Regions from separate parts of the Mesorhizobium sp. LCM 4577 genome, predicted to be linked through region 4. Evidence: predicted binding sites of a transcription regulator. Region 4 holds the regulator's gene; each other region holds the start of a gene.
What was found. The regulator LexA, encoded in region 4, represses DNA repair genes until DNA is damaged. The targets are predictions, from matches to a motif close to TGTTCNNNNTGTGTTCNG.
Positions count from the first base shown of each region.

Region 1 (5,226 bases), on a different contig from region 4:
CCGACCCAGTTTTCGCCACTGCCCATCTGCGCGAGGGACAGAGGCCCGTCATCTGTGTCGGCAATGACGGAGAGGTTCTTCAGGTCCAGCCGTAAAGGATGATTGCCGTGCTCAAGGCCGAGATCTGTCGCGAACGCGGTAAGGTCGCGACCCACGAGATTGAGTGCCGTTGTCAACCGCTCCTCGGCCGCATTGGCGTCCAGCGCCTGCTGCAACGCCTCCATCTCTGCGCGCAGCGCGCGGATTTGGCTGGGAAGCTGACTGGCGGGCGCGGTCGTGTCAGCGTTCTCCAGATAATAAGCGATCCGTCCCGCGACACGCGCCTGTTCGACGAACTGGTTTTGCGCCGCGCGCAGACGCTCGTTCTCCTGAATACGCTGCGCAATGCTCGCCTGGACGCCGCGGAGTTGCTCTGACACGGCCGCGCGGCGCGCTTCGAGTGCCGCCATCCGCTCTTGCAGCCTGGGCGCGTCCCGACGCACGGACTGAAGCTGCTTCTGTATACCCGCAAGCGAGGCCCGGATTTCCGTTACGGACGGCACGGGCACCGACAGACGACTGTCACAAACCGGGCAGACATCGTTCGGACCATGCCCGTCATGGGCGACGAGTCCTATGGAGGCGAGCCGCGCCTCTTGCTCCTTCGCCTCGGTTTCGAATGCGGAGGCTTCCTTATGGAGCCTCTCGATATCCCCGATTTCGTCCCGTATTTCCTGAAGCTCGGTGAGGAGGCCGCGCCGACGTTCGTCCAGCGCCGGCAGATCCGCACCGGAGCCTCCCGCGTTCTCGAAGTCCATGCCCGCCGGACGGCCCGCAGTACGCAGCAAGGCGACGGCAGCGCGCGTGTCTTGCGGCGCCGCGCCAGCGGGCAGCAGTCTGCTGCGGCGCGCCTCATCGATCAGGGCCAGCGCAGCGGAGGACGTCTGTCGCGACAGTGCCACCGCCTCCGCCCGATCACGCTCCAGCCTGCGTAGGCGCGTGCGAGCGTCCTGGTACCGTTTGACCGTGAGGAAGTGATCTTCGTCGACGGCGCCCATGAAATAGGGCAACGAATCCCGGATCGCCGCCGGGAAGAACTGCTCACCCTGGCGGTGGAAAAGGAAACGGCGGTTGGCAATCTCGTCCTGGTTCTGCAGACAGAACAAGATCGCGTGCCGTGATGAGGCTTGGAGCGGGTCGCGTGTGGACGTGCTCTCGGGAATGTTGACATTCTCGGCAATGCCGAGAATGGACGACAGTTGGGCCCGCAGTCCCTCCTCAGTAATATTTTTTTCGAAGTCCGCGTCTGTATCAGGTACGGCCTCGACGCCGCGCTTGAAAAAGACCTCGTCGCTCTTCTTGCCGGCAGGCCCAGGGTTCTTCCGGGCAACGAGGATGCCCTCGCCGCCATGGTCAAACAGGACGGCAAACCACGACGCCGTGCGGCGTATCGCGCCCTCGGCCACCGTGCATTCGTCTCGCCCCCAGCAATAATCCACGATATCGAGGAGTGCCGATTTGCCGGTCTTCGACTTGCCGGTGACGATATTGAGCGTCCCAAGCCTGAATGCTACGTCGCGACGCTCGCCTTCTGGCGAATACACGGAGATCGATCGTATTTGCAGACTCATGGCAGCACCCCGAAGCCCTGAAGCACCGAAGGCGCATCACCCTGCGCACCAAACCAGCGCCCGAGCAGCATGGCTGCGCTCCGCGCCTGATCGGTATCGTCGGTGCTGATCGTGGCCTTGGTGGTTGACGAAAGTTTTGAGGATCCGGGCACAAGCCCGCCGTTTTGAACGGCCAGGCGGTTTTGCCGGATCGAAAAGATCATGGCCTCGCGAACGACAGGACGGAGCCGCTCCACATGCAAGGGAAGTTCAGCGATGATGTTGTCGTGCGTCGCGACCCACCCAGCGAACGCCGTGCTCGCCATCTTTGGCAGTTGGTCACGCGATCCCCTGTGTAGCGCGAGCGGGAGAACGACGAAGGCAAGCACAACGCTCATAGGCTGCCCCGCCTTCTTGTAGTACTCACCCACGCTTCTGCAGAGCAATTCTCCGCAGAAGGCCGGATTGAAGTTATTGGCCTCTTCCGTGGGTCGCTCAGACCAGCCGAGGCTCCAGCGCGAGGAGGACATCTACGCATCCTCCAGTTGCTTAGCGAAAAGTGTCACGTAGTCGCGATGCCAACCCACGCGCAATCTGTCTGCGAGGATATGATACGAACCGACACTGAGAAAGCGGTTGGTGAGCGTGCGGAACGGAAAGCGCGCTTCGTTCTCGACCCACGAGTAGAGTCCTAAACCGGCCTGCTTGAGCTCAGGCTCACCGCAGCCCGCTGTGAGGCCGTCGCGCATTTGCTCAAAGCGCGGTTGCCATTCTTCGATCAGATTGCGCTCAAAGTGGCTGACCTCATCATCCAGCACAAGGCTCTCGCGAACCCAATGGGAGCGCTGTGCAAAGGCGCGGTAATAGTCCTGCTTTGCAAGTTCCAAGCGGCGCTGTCCCAAGCCGATGCCGCGGAGTTGTCGAACGAAGCAGAAGTCATCCAGCTTGCTGAGTTCAGCGTCGTTGACTTCCGCATCATCCATGATTAGCGGCAACGCGTCCCGCTTCATGCTCTCCCGGATTTCGTCGAGTTTTTGTTCGAGCGAAGTCACGGCGATCGTTCCTGGAGATATCGACTGGAGGAGCGCGCAGACGCGCGGCCACCACCAACCTTCAAGCTGTTCTCGGGCGAGGGCCGCTTTGCCGCGTGGCGCGAGAAGTGCAATCTGGTTTTCGATCACCGCTTCCAAGTCCGCAATGAGCGGTGCACCGTCCAGGATTTGTACGGCTGAAAGCAATTCCTTCTGGAGCGCGGTCGGCAACGCTGTGAATGACACGATGGATTTTGCAATCGCAGCATTTTTCGAGGCCGCTGCAGCGGCCAAAAGCAATTCGTGCGCTTTGTCGATGTCACGCGGCCCCTCGCCGATCGTCGCCGGGCGGAGGAGATGGGCGGCCGTCCCTTCGGACACGGCGGATGTGGTCACAAGTGCAAATCGAGTCCTGCCGGGAAGAGAGGGGTTATCTTTCGTTTTTTCGGCCCATATGCCGAGCGTCTTCCAAAGATCCACCGACCCGTCGGTGAGGTTCGCGGCCTGGTGCAGGTGGTGCTTGGTCTGGAGCAGATCGATGGCCGCACCGTCCTTTTCGAACGATACGTCGTCCAGCTTTTCAATAGAGACCTCGACGCTGGAATCGACGTTGGCGTACTTCAACGCTTCGGACAACGCGAGGCGCGCCTGATAGAGGTATCCTGCCGCGACGTGCGCGACACTGTGCTTGTCGGAACTACTGCTCACGCCCCCTCCCAATACTTGGGGAATAGATATCACGGCGCGCACGTTCGCCACCAAAAAATGCCCGTTGAATGGATTCTGGGTGTGGATAGTTTGCATTAGGGCGATCATTTCAGGGCTTCAGCATTCCGTAGCAGACATAGAAAAAGCCGCCAGTGCACCAGCGTCAGGCGCGGAGGCCGCGTTAGCAGGATACGAGTATCAGTTGTCCGTGTCGCGGATGTTGCTATTGACCAAGTCCGCGACCCGCATCGTGCTAGAGCCAGCCAACGAAGAGGACCTTCAGGCCGACACCGAAGACGCCCGTCCCGGCCGCGTCGTACCAGCCCATCCTGCCCGCTAGTTGTTGGCGGGAGTTCCGCTCTCCGATCTACCTGGACGACCTTGGGAGAGTGCGAGTTCGACGATAGTCGAAGCTTTCTTGAGCGAGTACTGGGTCGATGAAGGACCTAAAGCCGCCGGTCATTGACCCTTGGCTGGTATCGACGAGCCGCCAGCAGCACGTCCGCAACAGGCATTTTCTCTATCTCTGCTTCAAGGTTGGCGACTCAGATGCCGTCAATGCGCAGTCCGCACGTTCGATACCTTGACACCGCGAGTGGCATGGCAGCTTTCGAGAATTTGCCTCGGTTGCCTGAACGTCCGCGATGAAGGCGCAAAGCTGCCTTTGCTCAGGCAGAAGCTAATGCCTCAAATCAAGGGGACAGGACAGGCCACTTGACTCTCGCTGCTCAATCATAGAACAAATAGAGAACATGCTTATATACGCTTTCCTGGAGGTCAACGACCATCTTGCGGCCGGAGCCCGCCATAGAATCACTGCGCGCGCGGATCGAGAAGATCCAGGGCCGAAGCCGACCCGCCAGATCGGTGCTTCCGTTCGGGATCACCGAAATGGATGCGCGCCTGCCGGGCGGAGGGCTGGCGCTCGGCGCGCTGCATGAAATCGCGGGCGGGGGCAATGGCGCCATCGATGGCGCGGCGGCGGCATTGTTCGCGGGCGGCGTAGCGGCGCGCACGCGCGGCAAGGTCTTGTGGTGCATCGCCCGGCCCGACCTGTTCGCCCCGGCGCTGGCACAGGCCGGCCTTAAACCGGACCGCGTCATCTATGTCGAGGCCGGCGACGACAAGACGATCCTCGCATGCATGGAAGAAGGCATCCGGCATGGCGGGCTGGGCGCGGTCGTCGGCGAGGTCGCCCGCCTGACCATGACGGCTTCGCGGCGACTGCAGCTCGCCGCCGAGGAAGCCCGCACGATCGGAATCGCGCTGCGAAGATGGCGGCGGCAGACGGAGGCGGCCGATTTCGGCCAGCCGACGGCCGCGATGACCCGGTGGCGCGTCTCGGTCCTGCCCTCGACGCCGCTGCCCGTGCCGGGCGTCGGCCGTCACCGATGGCTGGTCGAATTGATCCGCGCCCGCGCGGGCGAAAGTGCGGATTTCGAATTGGAGGCGTGCGATGGCACGGGTCGTCTCGCTGTTCCTGCCGACCTGGCCCACCGATCGGGTGCGGCGGAAGGCCGGCGACGCGGCGCCGCCGGCTGAGGCCCCGCTGGTTCTGATCGGCCGCGACAAGAACCGGCGCGTGGTGCTCGCGGCCGACGCAGCGGCGCTCGCCGCCGGCTTGCGCCCGGGCATGCCCGTGACGAAGGCGCAGGTGCTGGTTCCGGGGCTTGCGATCCAGGACGCCGACCGCCAGGCGGATGCCGAGGCGCTCGAGCGGCTCGCCGTCTGGATGCTGCGATTTGCGCCGATCGTAGCGCCCGATCCTCCCGACGGGATCGTCATCGACACGACAGGCGCCGACCACCTCCATGGCGGTGAGGTCGCGATGCTGGACGGACTGGTCGGGCGTCTGGCGATGTCCGGCATCGTAGCCCGCGCGGCGATCGCGGACAGCT
Region 1 is NZ_MDDU01000005.1:34,079-39,304, reverse strand. Features, by position in the region: gene LCM4577_RS09835 (DUF3732 domain-containing protein) at 1-1,610, opposite strand, end outside; gene LCM4577_RS09830 (three component ABC system middle component) at 1,607-2,119, opposite strand; gene LCM4577_RS09825 (ABC-three component system protein) at 2,120-3,436, opposite strand; gene LCM4577_RS09820 (ImuA family protein) at 4,118-4,870, shown strand; gene LCM4577_RS09815 (DNA polymerase Y family protein) at 4,785-5,226, shown strand, end outside.
Region 1: a site for LexA is predicted at 4,064-4,081, ahead of LCM4577_RS09820 (ImuA family protein). Genes of this name have one in related genera too.

Region 2 (4,427 bases), on a different contig from region 4:
GAAGCGGACGGCGCCGCAGCGGCAGGAGCCTTTGAGCAGGACGGGCATGGCGGGAACTCCGTTTCCAGGTTTTAATCTGTCAGCATGCTTTTGGTTGCGGCAATGACAAGGCCGATGCCGGATGAGATGATCGCGGCATGGACAATACGCGCCTTGAAGAACTGTTCGAAAGCCTTGGCCCGATCGGCATCCGCAAACTGTTCGGCGGCAAGGGCATCTATTGCGACGGCGTCATCGTCGCGGTCGTCGTGCGCGGCGAGCTGATGCTGAAGGCGGACGAGGAGAGCATCCCCGACTTCGAAGCCGCCGGCTGCACCCGGTGGACCTATACCGGCTCGCGCCACGGCAAGGCCGTGGCGATGCCCTATTGGAGCGTGCCGGACAGTGCCTTCGACGATCCCGATGAAATGGCGGTGTGGGCACGGCGGGCTTATGAGGCTGGACGAAGGGCGGGGAAGTGAAACTTAGAATGCTGGCGGGACAGCACCCCCTCTGTCCTGCAGGACATCTCCCCCGCAAGGGCGGAATTGGATGTCGCCCCGGCTTTCGCTAATCGCCAACGTTGAAGAGAAGAGCCGGCGGCTGAGCTGCTGATCTTCCCCTTGCGGGGGAGATGGCCGGCAGGCCAGAGGGGGGTGTGAGGGAAACTCGGCCTTTGCGGTTGGCGGGAGCCGCGCGTGCTACAGCGCCTTCGCAATCTCCGCCGCCAGCCTCGCATTGTTCTCGACCAGCGCGATGTTGGTCTTGAGGCTGCGGCCGCCGGTGAGTTCAAGGATCTTCGATAAGAGGAACGGCGTCACCGCCTTGCCGGTGACGTTCTGCGCCTCGGCCGCCTTTTGCGCGGCCTCGATATAGCCGGCCATTTCGTCGGCCGGGATTTCGTCATTCTGCGGCACCGGATTGGCGACCAGGATGCCGCCGCCCAGGCCCAGCGCCTGGCGCGTTCGGTAGAAATGGGCGATGTCTTCAGGCCCATTGAGGGTCAGCGGTGCGCGGAAGGGCGATTGCCTGGACCAGAAGGCGGGCATGGTCTCGCTGCCATGGCCGATGACCGGCACTCCACGCGTTTCCAGCACTTCCAGCGTCTTTTCGATGTCGAGGATCGCCTTGGCGCCTGCCGAAACGACGATGACCGGCGTGCGCGCCAGTTCGTCGAGGTCGGCAGAGATATCGAAACTCTTTTCGGCGCCCTTGTGGACACCGCCGATGCCGCCGGTGGCGAAGACTTTTATGCCGGCCATATGCGCGGCGATCATGGTGGCCGCGACCGTGGTGCCGCCCGTGCGCTTCTGAGCGACCGCGAAGCCGAGATCGGCGCGCGACAGCTTCATGGCGTCGCCCGTCATGGCGAGCGATTCGCGTTCGCCGTCCGACAGGCCGATCTTGATGCGGCCGTCGACCACGGCGATCGTCGCCGGCACCGCGCCGCCGTCGATGATGATCTGCTCGACCTTGGCCGCCATGGCGCCATTGTCGGGGTAGGGCATGCCATGGGTGATGATGGTCGATTCCAGCGCCACCACGGGCCGCCCGGCGGCAAGCGCTTCCGCCACGGGCGGATGGATATCGATGAAGGGACGGGCGGCTTGCGGCGTCATGGCTGTCTCCGACAAGGAGGAACTAGATTGTCGGTGCCCTATGCCACCTCCCGTGCCTCCGGCACAAGGGCAAGCGCTTGGCCGAAGTTGGCAGTCGTGAAGGACGGCACGGCCTCTGGGCTCTCGATGGCGAGCATTGCCGCCGCGACGCCCTCGCGCAGCGCGGCGCGCAGCGGCAGGCCGCGCAGCAGGGCGGCGACCGTCGCGCCGGTCAGGGCGTCGCCGGCGCCGGTCACGTCGGCGACCCGGCGCGGCGCGGGCGGGTCGATTTCAAAGATGCCGGTGTCGTCGAAGCCCAGCAAGGGGGCGCTGCCGGCGGTAACCACGCCGGCGTTGAGGCCACCCCGCCTGAGCGCACCCACAAGGGCTTTGCCCGACAGTTCGGCAGCTACCAGCGCGGCGGCTTCGCGGCGGTTCATGAAAAGCAGCGACAGATCGCCGAGCAGCGGCGACAGGCGAACGACCTTGGCCGGCGAGACGGCGATGGCGAAGACCGGTCGGCCGCCGGCCTGCGCCACCAGGCGCTCCAGCGCCGCCGTCGGCAGATTGGCGTCGCACAGGATCGCGTCGGCGGCGGCGATCGCCTCGCGCACCTTGGAACGCCTCATCTGCTTGGGAAAGGCGAGGTCGTAGAGCGCCATGTCGGCCAGCCCGACGATCAATTCGCCCTCGGCGTCGATCAGCGCCGTGTAGCTCGGCGTCGTGCGGTCGAGGAACACGACCGAGAGGTCGGTGATCCCGGCGCTGTCGATCGCCGAGGCGACCGTTTCGGCCGCCGCGTCGCCGCCGCGCACCGAGATCAGCGAGGCCGACACGCCGCGCTTCACCACGCTGCGCAGCGCGTTGAAGACGACGCCGCCGACATCCTCGCGCATCATGCCGGGGTTGGAGGCGGCCGGCACATAAATGCCCGAGACCTGGCCGCGCCGGTCGATATGGGCGCCGCCGAAAGCCAGGATCGTTGGGGCCAAGATAGTTGGGGATGTCGGCATTTCGGGTCGCTGACTTTCATTGATCGTGCGGCTGCGCACACTAGAGCGGTTCAGCGTTTCACGGAATCGCCGAACCGCTCTAACTCTTTAGTTTTGCGCAATTCCGGACGGAAAACCGCTACGCACTTTTCCTGGAATTGCTCTAGGTTCCCCCGGTCACCCTGCAATCGGGGTCGCGATTCGGGATGGCCGGACATCGAAATCTCTTCTGGACCAGTGGTTGCGCTCCGCACTGCCCCTGGTGAGACAAAAATAGAACAAATCAAGATGTTGATTGTTTTTCAGATACTTGTTGCCCCTTGCCAAATGAGAACAAAAAAGGTACAAATCGGCAGGGATCACGGATTGTCCGGCCTTCATTGACGACCAAGGGGTGATGTATCATGGCTCAGAATACTTTGCGGCTTGTAGAGGATAAGGCAGTGGACAAATCAAAGGCTCTGGATGCGGCGCTGTCGCAAATCGAGCGCGCTTTCGGCAAGGGCTCGATCATGCGGCTCGGCGCCAACGAGCAGGCGGTCGAGATCGAAACCGTGCCAACCGGCTCGCTGGGCCTCGATATCGCGCTCGGCGTCGGCGGCCTGCCGCGCGGCCGTATCGTCGAGATCTACGGGCCGGAAAGCTCGGGCAAGACGACGCTGGCGCTGCACACGGTTGCGGAAGCGCAGAAGAAGGGCGGCATCTGCGCCTTCGTCGATGCCGAGCACGCGCTCGATCCGGTCTATGCCCGCAAGCTCGGCGTCGACCTGGAAAACCTGCTGATCTCGCAGCCCGACACCGGCGAGCAGGCGCTGGAAATCTGCGACACGCTGGTGCGCTCGGGCGCCATCGACGTCCTGGTCGTCGACTCGGTGGCTGCACTGACGCCGCGCGCCGAAATCGAAGGCGAGATGGGCGACGCGCTGCCCGGTCTCCAGGCTCGTTTGATGAGCCAGGCGCTGCGCAAGCTGACCGCCTCGATCTCGCGTTCCAACACCATGGTCATCTTCATCAACCAGATTCGCATGAAGATCGGCGTCATGTTCGGCTCGCCCGAGACGACCACGGGCGGCAACGCGCTGAAATTCTACGCCTCGGTGCGCCTCGACATCCGCCGCATCGGCTCGGTCAAGGACCGCGACGAGGTCGTCGGCAACCAAACCCGCGTCAAGGTGGTCAAGAACAAGCTGGCCCCGCCCTTCAAGGTGGTGGAGTTCGACATCATGTATGGCGAGGGCGTGTCCAAGACCGGCGAGCTCGTCGATCTCGGGGTCAAGGCTGGAGTGGTCGAGAAGTCGGGCGCCTGGTTCTCCTATAATTCGCAGCGTCTCGGCCAAGGTCGCGAGAACGCCAAGCTGTTCCTGCGCGACAATCCGGACACGGCGCGCGAGATCGAGATGGCGCTTAGGCAGAATGCCGGGCTGATCGCCGAGAAATTCCTCGAGAATGGCAGCTCCGAAGGCGGGGACGACGGTTTCGAGGACGAAGCCGGCGCCATGTAGGGCCGGCCCAGGAAGATCGCGCAGCGGTTCCTGTCACGGATTGAGCGAAAGCAATTCGCCGGCTTAGCCGGAGTTCGGCCACAATCCTGGTTTATCGGGTTATGCTTATGTAATCGAGTTCTTGAGTACTGCGTACCCCGAACCGCCGGCCCTCGCGCCGGCGGTTTTGCGTTCTGCGGGTGGTGCTGGGCCGCCGCTCGCCGGCTGATTGGCCCAAAGCGCTTGCGCTGCATAAATTCAGGCGATGCGCTTTGGTCCTTGTTTATGCATGCCGTTTTCCCAAAACCGCTTGCGCACCTGTGGGCGACGTGCCTGTTTCCGTGTTTCTGGACAGGCTCAAGAGCTATCGCTAAAAG
Region 2 is NZ_MDDU01000012.1:114,515-118,941, forward strand. Features, by position in the region: gene LCM4577_RS15085 (GFA family protein) at 1-48, opposite strand, end outside; gene LCM4577_RS15090 (TfoX/Sxy family protein) at 138-461, shown strand; gene LCM4577_RS15095 (pseudouridine-5'-phosphate glycosidase) at 681-1,598, opposite strand; gene LCM4577_RS15100 (carbohydrate kinase family protein) at 1,637-2,590, opposite strand; gene recA (recombinase RecA) at 2,974-4,071, shown strand.
Region 2: a site for LexA is predicted at 2,833-2,850, ahead of LCM4577_RS15100 (carbohydrate kinase family protein). Genes of this name have one in related genera too.

Region 3 (5,226 bases), on a different contig from region 4:
CAGGACAGAGGGGGGCGCGAAGGAACGCGGCTTATGAAGATCGAATCTTACTTTCCGCCGACCGCCTCCTCGTAAACCTCCGGCTTGAAGCCCACCAAAATCCGCTCCCCCACCTCCAGCACCGGCCGCTTGATCATTGTGGGCCTGGCGAGCATCAGCTTCTTTGCCTTCTTCTCATCCAGCCCAGCCTTGTCCGCCTCCGGCAGCTCGCGAAACGTGGTGCTGCCCTTGTTGAGCAGCTTTTCCCAGCCGACCTTGCCGACCCAATCGTTCAGCTTCCCGGCCTCGATCCCCTCTGCCCGGTAGTCGTGAAAACGATAGGGCACGTTATGGCTCTCCAGCCAGACGCGCGCCTTCTTGATCGTGTCGCAGGTGGTGATGCCGAACATGGTGATGGTCAATTGGGGCCTCTGTCGGATGGGTTTCGAATCCGGTGGAAGCCTAGGCCGGCCCCACAAGCTTTGCCAGCGCCTTGCGCCGGGTGCGATTTTGGCCCTTGCCAATACTAAGGTTTTTTCCTAAATATTTTTGGGCAACAATTGCCCGACCGCCAGGCGGTCTCGGAAGGAACAGCCATGAGCCTGCAGACAGCAAGCCAGAATCCACTGCCCGTCGACGGCATTTTTCGCGCGCTGGCCGATCCGACACGCAGGCGTGTGGTGGAGCGGTTGAACAGAAGCCCGGCTTCGGTCAGCGAGCTGGCGGAGCCCTTCGGCATGGCGCTTCCCTCCTTCGTCGAGCACCTCAAGGTGCTGGAAGGTTGCGGGCTGGTGCAGTCGCAAAAGGCCGGGCGCGTCAGAACCTACAGCCTTTCGCCCGAACCGCTGAAGCTTGCGGAAAACTGGCTCGCCGAACAGCGCGCGCTGTGGGAGCGCCGGCTCGACCAGTTCGACACCTATGTGATGAACCTCAAGGAGAGTGAAAAGTGAGCTATCCGTTCAAGCCGAACCCGAAACTGGACCTGACGCTGGAGCGCTTCCTCGACGCGCCGCGCGAGTTGCTGTGGCGCGCCTGGACGCGGCCGGAGCATGTCAAGCAGTGGTTCACGCCGAAGCCGTGGGTCATCACCGATTGCGAGATCGACCTCAGGCCTGGAGGCCTGTTCCGCACGCGCATGCAATCGCCCGACGGCAAGGAGGTCAATGACCGTCACTGCTGCTATCTGGAAATCGTGCCGAACGAGCGGCTGGTGTGGACCGACGCGCTGCTGCCGGGCTACCGGCCGTCCGGCGAGCCCTTCATCACCGCTGTCATCGCGCTGACGCCCGAGGGCAAAGGCACGCGCTACACCGCCACCGCCATCCACCGCGACGAGGCGACGCGCAACAGCCATGAGGAGATGGGGTTCTTCGACGGCTGGGGCACGGTCGCCGACCAGTTGGCGGACTATGTGAAGACGATCTGAGAAGCGGGCATGGCGGCTTGGGTATCATCCGAGGCCGCCATGCCTGATTGCTAGATCATGCTGCGAAGGGCGTTCGCAGCCCAAGGCCAGCAAGCCTCAGTAGTAGAACCGCTCTTCGCTGATCTTGCCGTTCTTGACCGTGTAGAGGCCTACCTCATCCATCTTGACGCGTTCGCCGGTCGATTTGGGCGTTATGTCAAAGCTGAAGCGCAGCGCGAACTGGTCGCCATTGACGTAGGGACCCTCGACCGAACCGCCGTGAACCTCGTGGTTGGCTTCCCACCATTCGCCCTTCTGCTTGACGGCTTCCTTGCCGTTGCACACGGCCATCGGGCCTTCCATGGCTTCGTAGCTGACGATGTCATCGGCATTGTATTTCGCGGCGGCGGTGTGGCTGTCGCCCTTCCTGAGGAGTTCGGTGAAATCCTTGGCAATTTCCGCAGTGGTCATGATTTCCTCCCGGTTTGGACAAGAGATCAGATAGGGACCGATCGTTCGCCTGCCAGCGATGCGCCGCTCCGCAGGTGACAATTCGTGTCAGGATGGCGCGGCCATCAGCGGCCAGCGGCTCAAATTCTTGTAGATCGTCAGGCCGCGCAGGCTGTGAATGAGGACAAACTCCCTTGCTACAAAGCCGATTGGATCGATCGGCTGCCTGGGGACGAATTTCTCGTCATAGGCAAGCGTCATATGCGGGACAAAATGATCCGCCGACTTGAGACCGTTTGCCTTCATCGCAATGCCAATCCGCCGGCTGAGTTCGCGGACCGGCCCATCGTCCGCCAAAAGCACAAACGGACGCGATGGCGGTCTGCCTTTTGCCGCCGGGCGCCCCGGAAAACTTACGGCATGGCGAAATGTGACTTCAAACGCCGGCATTTCAACCAACCGGCCAGCTCGCTTTGCCGCGAATTCGATTTTCGATCGAAGCCTTTTGTAGTCACCGACATGCTGTTGACTGACGTGAAATCGCTCTTTCAGTAGCAGCGGCCCAGTTATCCCATTGAGATCGCAGAGATGTGTCTGCAGCGACCAAAACGCGGCACGATCCTTGGCCTGCAAAAATAGCGCGAAGAATACCCGGTCGGGCCGCTTCGGCTGCAGTGGAGGAATCGGGATCCCGAAATCAAACTCTTGCTGCCGAGACATCCGTACTCGTTCGGCTGAGAACGCTCCTGTTTAAGCTCGTAACAAGAACAAAACAGGAACATTGGCAAGAGTCAAGGGCGGGCGATCTTCACGTCTATGAAGTCAATAACACCCGCGCTCGATCGCCAGCCGGCGCACCAGCGCCAGCACGGTGTCGATGGTCGGCGTCGGCTGGCCGGTCAGGCGGCCGAGCTCCTGCACGGCCGTGACCAGCGCGTCGATCTCCATCGGGCGGCCGCGCTCGAGGTCCTGCAGCATCGAGGTCTTGTGCTCGCCGACATCGCCGGCGCCCTTGATGCGCCGGTCGACGGGGATGAGGAAACGCACGCCGAGGCGCTCGCCGATCGCCTGCGCTTCCAGCATCATGGCGCGGGCGGTGGCGCGCGTGCCTTCGTCGGCGACGATGGCCGCGAGCGTGCTGCCGGTCAGGGCCGAGATCGGGTTGAAGGAGAGGTTGCCCCAGAGCTTCACCCAGATTTCCGAGCGGATGTCCTCGCGCACCGGCGCCTGCAGCCCGGCCTTGACCATTTCGCGGGCAAGCGCGGTCACTCGCTCGCTCTTCTCGCCGGACGGCTCGCCCAGCGAAAAGCGCGTTCCCTCGACATGCCGGATCAGACCGGGCGCGTCGACCTCCACGGCCGGATAGACGACGGAGCCGATGACGCGCTGCGGGCCGATGCGCTCCCAGATCGCACCACCTGGATCGACCGCGTCGAGCCGCGTGCCCTCGAGCGCGCCGCCGGCCCCGTAAAAATACCACCATGGCACGCCGTTCTGCATGGTGACGACGGCGGTGTCCGGCCCGAGCAGCGGTGCTATCTGGTCAAGCGCAGGCCCGACCGAATGCGCCTTCAGCGCCAGCACGACATAGTCCTGCACGCCGAGTTCATCGGCGCGGGCAGCGGCGCGGACCACGCCAACCGTTTCCTTGCCGTCCTCGATCAGGCGAAGGCCGTCGGCCTTGATCGCCTCCAGATGCGCGCCGCGCGCCACTACCGAAAGATCGACATTGCCGGCGATCGCCAGCTTGGCGGCAAGATAGCCGCCGATGGCGCCAGCGCCAAAGACTGCAATGCGCATCAGCCGAGCCCGAGTTTTGCCGCGAGACCGATGCGCTGCAGCTTGCCGGTGGCGCCCTTCGGGATTTCATCGAGGATCACCACCTTGCGCGGCACCTTGAAGTCGGCGAGCCGGGTCGACGCAAAGCCGCGGATGTCGGCCTCGCTGGCGCTCTGGCCTTCGCGCAGCACGACTGCGGACGCGACCTCTTCACCCAGCTTGTCATGCGGCATGGCGAAGGTGACGACCTGCGCCACCGCCGGATGATCCATCAGCACGTCGTCGACCTCGAGCGGCGAGATCTTTTCACCGCCGCGATTGATGATCTCCTTCAGCCGGCCGGTGACGCGCAGGTAGCTGTCCTCGTCGAGCACGCCCTGGTCGCCGGTGTGGAACCAGCCATGGGCGAAGGCGCTGGCATTGGCGTCCGGGTTCCTTTCGTAGCCGGCYGTGACGTTGGGGCCGCGAATGACGATCTCGCCGATCTCGCCGGCCTTGAGCAGCCGCCCGTCCGGCGCCATGACGGCGACTTCCGGTCCGGCCGACGCGCCGACGCTGCCTGGCTTGCGCAGTCCGGGCGGCAGGCGGTTGGACGCCATCTGATGCGCGGCCTCGGTCATGCCATAGGCCTCGATCACCGGGCAGCCGAAGGTCTTCTCCAACTCGGCCATGACCTGCGCCGGCAATGACGCCGAGGAAGAGCGGATGAAGCGCAGCTTCGCCCCGGCAAGCTGTTCCGGATTGCGCGCGGCACGCGGCAGGATCGCCTGGTGCATGGTGGGCACCGCGGTGTACCAGCTGGGTTTGGCCTCTGAGAGCCACTGGAAGAAACGCAGCGCATTGAAACCCGGCGTGCAGAAGACGCTGCCGCCGGCGGCGAGCGAGGACAGCACCGCGGCGATCAGGCCGTGGATATGAAACAGCGGCATGATGTTGAGGCAGCGGTCGGCCGGCGTCAGGCCGAGCGTCGCCCCTATATGGGCTGCCGAGGCGGCGAGGTTGGCGTGGCTGAGCGGCACCAGTTTCGGACGCGAGGTGGTGCCGGATGTGTGCAGAAGAAGTGCGACATCGCCATCGGCGGCCAGACCGGATGCGATCGGCGATCCGACCGGATCGCCCTCAATCGTGAAGGCGCCGGCCGGCGCGCCTTCCGGCACCACCAGCCGCAGCACGGGGATGCCGAGGCGCCCGGCGACTTCGACCGAAGGGCCCTGCTCGTCCTTGCCGACGAGGATCGCCTTGACGCCGATATCGCTCAGATAGAAATCGAGCTCGTCGACCCGGTAGGCCGGATTGAGCGGCGCGGTGGACGCGGCGGCCGCCACGGCGATGAAAGCCGTGGCCATCTCCGGGCCGTTGGGCAGCACGATGGCGACCCGATCGCCACGGCCGATGCCCAGCGCGTTCAAGCGCGCCACGGTATCGCCGATCAGGCGGCGCAGTCCGCCATGCGAGAGGGCCGTTCGCTCGGGCGCGGCGATGGCCGGCGCGTTGTCGGCTCCGGGTGCAAGGCGATGGGCAAGATCGGTGGCGTTTTCGCTGTTTGTCATGGTTCCAGACTATGTTTCGAACGATCGGCCGATGTCCAGCAAAGGCCTTCTCAATATCCGAGC
Region 3 is NZ_MDDU01000035.1:231,041-236,266, forward strand. Features, by position in the region: gene LCM4577_RS26000 (ArsC family reductase) at 48-389, opposite strand; gene LCM4577_RS26005 (helix-turn-helix transcriptional regulator) at 576-929, shown strand; gene LCM4577_RS26010 (SRPBCC family protein) at 926-1,405, shown strand; gene LCM4577_RS26015 (nuclear transport factor 2 family protein) at 1,502-1,855, opposite strand; gene LCM4577_RS26020 (2'-5' RNA ligase family protein) at 1,943-2,554, opposite strand; gene LCM4577_RS26025 (2-dehydropantoate 2-reductase) at 2,657-3,634, opposite strand; gene LCM4577_RS26030 (acyl--CoA ligase) at 3,634-5,163, opposite strand; gene ggt (gamma-glutamyltransferase) at 5,214-5,226, opposite strand, start outside.
Region 3: a site for LexA is predicted at 2,598-2,615, ahead of LCM4577_RS26020 (2'-5' RNA ligase family protein). Genes of this name have one in related genera too.

Region 4 (5,226 bases):
CGTCAGCGAGCGCCTGATGTTTGCCCGTGCCGAGCCCACCGCAGAAGCGCCGCTTTCGCTTCCGGAACTCCGTCCACCCGCCGAACGACCGCCGCCCGGTGGCGGTGCGCTGCAGCCAGCCTTGCCAACAGCCACCGTCGGCAGGATCCGCAAACAGCTTGGCCGCGTTTCGCTTCCTGCGCTGCGCCGAAGCGTTGCGGTCGCTGCCGCCACCGAGCTCGACCGCGGCGTCGGCTTCCTGCTGGTGCCGGTGTTCCTGGCCGCCGGCGTGATCTATTACTTTTCGCTGAGCACCGAGCCGGATCTCTACAGGCCGCTTGCGGCGGTGGCTCTGATGGCTGTCTGCGCGGCGGCATCGCGCTCCTGGCAGAGAACGCATCTTGTCTTCATGGCATCGTTTTTCTGCGCGCTCGGCTTTCTGGCGGCCAAGGTGGAGACCTGGCGGATGGCGACCCCGATGCTCGGGTCCGAAATCCAGACACGGCTGACGGGCCGCCTCGTCACCGCCGAGGCGATGGCCAACGGCCGTGTCCGGTTGACCATCGATATGATTTCGACGGAGCATCCGAAGCTGCGCTACGCGCCGGACCGCGTCAGGCTGTCGGCGCGCAGGATCCCGCCCGGCATGACGGCGGGGTCGATGCTGACGGGCTATGCCAAGTTGCTGCCGCCGACCGGGCCGGTTCGGCCGGACAGCTACGATTTTTCCTTCGACAGCTACTTTGCCGGCATCGGCGGCAGCGGGTTTTTCCTGGGCGATCCGAAGCTGATTGCGCCAGTGGAGGCGCCCTTTGGCGCGCGCGTCGCATCGGCAGTCGAAAACGCGCGCGAAGGGATCGCCGATCACATCAGGAGCAGCATCGGCGGATCCGAGGGCGAGATCGCGGCGGCGCTGATCGTCGGCGTGCGCGCCGGCATTCCGGAAGCAATCAACGAGTCGATGCGGCGCACCGGCATCTACCACATCATCTCGATCTCCGGCCTGCACATGGCGCTGGTCGCCGGCACGATCATGGTGCTTTTGCGCGGCGCCTTCGCGCTGTTTCCCGATTTCTCGTCGCGCCGGCCGGTGAAGAAATATGCCGCCGGGATCGCGCTCATCTCGATCGCGGCATACCTCGTGATCTCCGGCATCGTGGTGGCGGCCGAGCGAAGCTTCATTATGCTCGCCGTGATGCTCGCCGCCGTGCTCTTCGACCGCGCGGCGCTCACCATGCGCAACCTGGCGATCTCGGCAATCGCGGTGATCCTCGTCTCGCCGCACGAAGTGGTCGGCCCGAGCTTCCAGATGTCCTTCGCCGCCACCGCCGCCCTGGTCGGCGCCTATGCCGGCTTTGCCGACTATCGCGCCGGCAAAACGACCGCGCCGCCGGCAAAACGTTCGTTGCTCGGGTTCCTGTCGCGAAAACTGGCGGTCGGTGTGGGTGGCGCCGCCGTGACGTCGCTCATCGCGGGCAGCGCGACATTACTGTTTGCGATCTGGCATTTCCAGCGCGTGTCGCCGCTCAGCCTGCTCGCCAACCTGGCGGTCATGCCGATCGTCTCGCTGATCGTCATGCCGTTCGCCGTGCTGAGCGCACTGGCCATGCCCTTCGGCTTCGACGGTCCGTTCCTCTTTGTCATGGGCAAGGGGCTGACGGCGATGATCGCCATTTCGTCGTGGATCTCCGAGCGCTCACCGGTCGACGCCGTCGGGCTGATCTCGATCCAGTCGGTGCTGCTGGCGACGGTCGCGCTGGTGATCGCGACGATGGCCACCACCTGGCTGAGGCTTGCCGCCGTTCCCTTTGCGCTCGCCGCGCTGCTGGCCATTCCGCATGTCCGCACGCCGGATGTACTCATTTCCGAGGACGCGCATCTGGTGGCGATGCCGATCGGCGGCGGCGAGCTTGCCGTCAATCGCGAACGTTCCAACGAGTTCACCACCGACAACTGGAAACGGGCGCTGAAAGCCGAGACAATCGTGCCGCCGGAGACGTTTGCCAAAGATGCGCTGGACATCGCCGATCCCGTCGACCTGCCGCCCGGCTCGCCGTTCTACTGTACGGGTGATCTCTGCATCGGCCGGCATCCATCCGGCGCCATCGTCGCACTCGCTGAAAACCGCGACAGTGCCCGGCCTGCCTGCGGCTTCGCTGATCTCATCGTCATCAACGACGCCACCGCCTACAATCCTTGCTACGATCCGCGCGTGCTTGTCGTCACCAAGCGGCAGCTGGCGCGCGACGGCAGCGCCGCCGTCTTCTTCGATCCGCAATCGGCAACCGCGCGGCCGGCCGTCCGCTATGCTGTGGAAGAGCCATATCGGCCCTGGCACGAGCAGCGGAAATATACTCGCGAGGCGAGAGGACTGCCGCCTTATCAAAAGCCTGAGCGGGCGGATGCGAAACCTTCGCAACCGGATCAGTAGCGGCGGATCAACCCAACAAGCTTGCCCTGCACCTTGACCCGGTCCGGCCCGAAGATGCGGGTCTCGTAGGCCGGGTTGGCGGCCTCCAACGCGATCGAGGCGCCCTTGCGGCGGAAGCGCTTGAGCGTCGCTTCCTCGTCATCGACCAGCGCGACCACGATCTCGCCCGGGCTTGCCGTGTTGGCGTTGCGGATGATGACGGTGTCGCCGTCGAAGATGCCGGCTTCTATCATCGAGTCGCCCTTGACCTCCAGCGCGTAATGCTCGCCGCCGGCGATCATGTCCGGCGGCACTGTGATCGAATGCGTCTGGTGCTGGATGGCGTCGATCGGCACGCCGGCGGCGATGCGGCCCATCACCGGAATGGATACGGCGGACCCGGCATCGTCGTCATTGCTTGGCGTCGGGGCGCGCGATGGCGCAGCCGGCTTGATCTGACGGTTGAGATTGTTCTGACCCAGGCTTCCCTGGATGACGCTCGGCGAAAACTTCTTCGCTGCATTGAGGCCGGGGGCGATCGAGTCGGGCAGCCGCAACACTTCCAGCGCTCGCGCCCGGTTCGGTAGCCGGCGAATGAAGCCGCGTTCCTCCAGCGCCGTGATCAGCCGGTGGATGCCGGACTTGGAGGCGAGGTCGAGCGCTTCCTTCATCTCGTCGAAAGACGGCGGAATCCCGCTTTCCTTCAGCCTTTCGTGGATGAACATCAGAAGTTCATGTTGTTTGCGCGTCAGCATGGCGGCCCCCACGGGTTCTGAAACCAGAATCAGAAAAACAAACCCAGAACAAACACTATCTGTTCCAGTTGTGTTCCGCAACCGTTTAAAGTTTAGTGAATTTGTTGACGTTTTGTTTAGCGTAACATCAGAACGCTGCATTCGGCGCCGGTTTCGGCTGCCGGCGCGAAAGGCTCGCGCACGATCAGGCCGTTGGCGTCGGCGAGCATTCTGAGCATCGAGGAGTCCTGGATGCTGAAGGGAGTCGCAATCAGCGTGCCGGCGTCCTCGCGCACGACGGCGCGCACATAGTCCTGCCTGAGGTCGTTGGCCTGCATCGCGGCGCCCAGCCGGGCCACCCGCACGTCCTGCCTGTGGTCGCGGCCGCCGAGCCGGGCAAGCAGAGGCTTCAGGAAAAGCTGCGAGCAGACGATGCTGGCCACCGGGTTGCCGGGCAGGCCGATGCAGCGGACATTGCCAAGCCGGCCGAACATCAGAGGTTTGCCGGGGCGCATGGCGATCTTCCAGAAGTCGAGCTGCATGCCTTCGCCGGTCAGCACGTCATGGATCAGGTCGTGGTCGCCGACGGAGGCGCCGCCGAGCGTGACGATGACATCGGCATTCGCCTCGACCGCTTTCCTGACCAACGCGGCGATCGCCTCCTTGCGGTCGGCGGCGATGCCGAGATCGAGCGCACGTGCGCCGACCGACTGGGCGGCGGCGGCGACGCCATATGCATTCGACGAAATGATCTGATCGGGGCCGAGCGCGCTGCCCGGGGGCAGCAGTTCATCGCCGGTGGCGATGATTGCGACCAGCGGCCGGCGTACGACATTCAGGGCGGGATGGTTGGCCGAGGCGGCCAGCGAAAGGGCTGCCGCATCGAGCACGCGGCCCTTTTCGAGCAGCACGTCGCCCTCACCGAAGTCGAGCCCGCGGCGGCGTACGTTGCGTGCTTTCGCGGTCGGTTCCGTGACCTCGATCCTGCCATTGCCGCGATCGCGGACGTTTTCCTGAATGACGATGGTGTCGGCGCCTTCAGGCAGCGGCGCGCCGGTGAAGATGCGCACGGCCTGGCCTTCGCCGACGGTCCCGGAAAAGCCGCGGCCGGCAGGCGCCGTGCCTATGACTTCGAGTTGCGCCGGCGCCGAAGCGACGTCGGCGGCGCGCGCGGCGTAGCCGTCCATGGCGGAGGCGTTGAAGGGCGGCTGCGTGCGCAGCGCCACGACCGGTTCCGCCAGGACCCGCGCGGCTGCATCCGCCAGCGGAATGCTTTCGCCCGGCAAAGGTGCTGCGCCATCGAGCAGGCGTTCGAGCGCTTCGGCGACCGGAACCAAAGCCATCAGGCATCCACCTTGTAATCGCCCGACTTGCCGCCGGTCTTCTCGACCAGCCGGATACCGGAAATCACCATGCCGCGGTCCGCCGCCTTGGCCATGTCGTAAATGGTGAGGCAAGCGACCGAGGCGGCGGTCAGCGCCTCCATCTCCACGCCGGTCTTGCCGGTGACACGGGCGAGCGCGGTGACCCTGAGGCCGGGCAGCGTGCGGTCCGGCTCGATCTCGACGGCCACTTTGGTGAGAAGCAGCGGATGGCAAAGCGGGATCAGCTCATGCGTCTTCTTCGCGGCCATGATGCCGGCGATACGCGCTGTGCCCAGCACGTCGCCTTTCTTGGCGTCGCCAGCAAGAATCATCTCCAGCGTTTCAGGTTGCATGGAGACAACGCCTTCGGCGATCGCCGTGCGCGTCGTCTCGGCCTTGTCGCCGACATCGACCATGTTGGCTTCGCCCTTGGCGCCGAGATGGGTGAGGGCCATATCAGACGGCCTCGGCCGCTGCCTTGCCCGTCAGCAGAAGCTCGGTTGCCGCGGCCACATCGGCCTGTCGCATCAGGCTCTCGCCGACCAGGAAGGTGCCGATCTTGCTCTTCTCCAGCCGGCGGCAATCCTGATGCGTGAAGATGCCGCTTTCGCCGACCAGCAGCCGGTTCGCCGGCACCATCGGCGCCAACCGTTCGGAAGTCTCAAGGCTGGTCTCGAAGGTCCGCAGATTGCGGTTGTTGATGCCGATCAGCCGCGACGACAATTTTAGCGCACGCTCC
Region 4 is NZ_MDDU01000024.1:273,769-278,994, reverse strand. Features, by position in the region: gene LCM4577_RS22990 (ComEC/Rec2 family competence protein) at 1-2,410, shown strand, start outside; gene lexA (transcriptional repressor LexA) at 2,404-3,144, opposite strand; gene glp (gephyrin-like molybdotransferase Glp) at 3,261-4,466, opposite strand; gene moaC (cyclic pyranopterin monophosphate synthase MoaC) at 4,466-4,942, opposite strand; gene trpC (indole-3-glycerol phosphate synthase TrpC) at 4,944-5,226, opposite strand, start outside.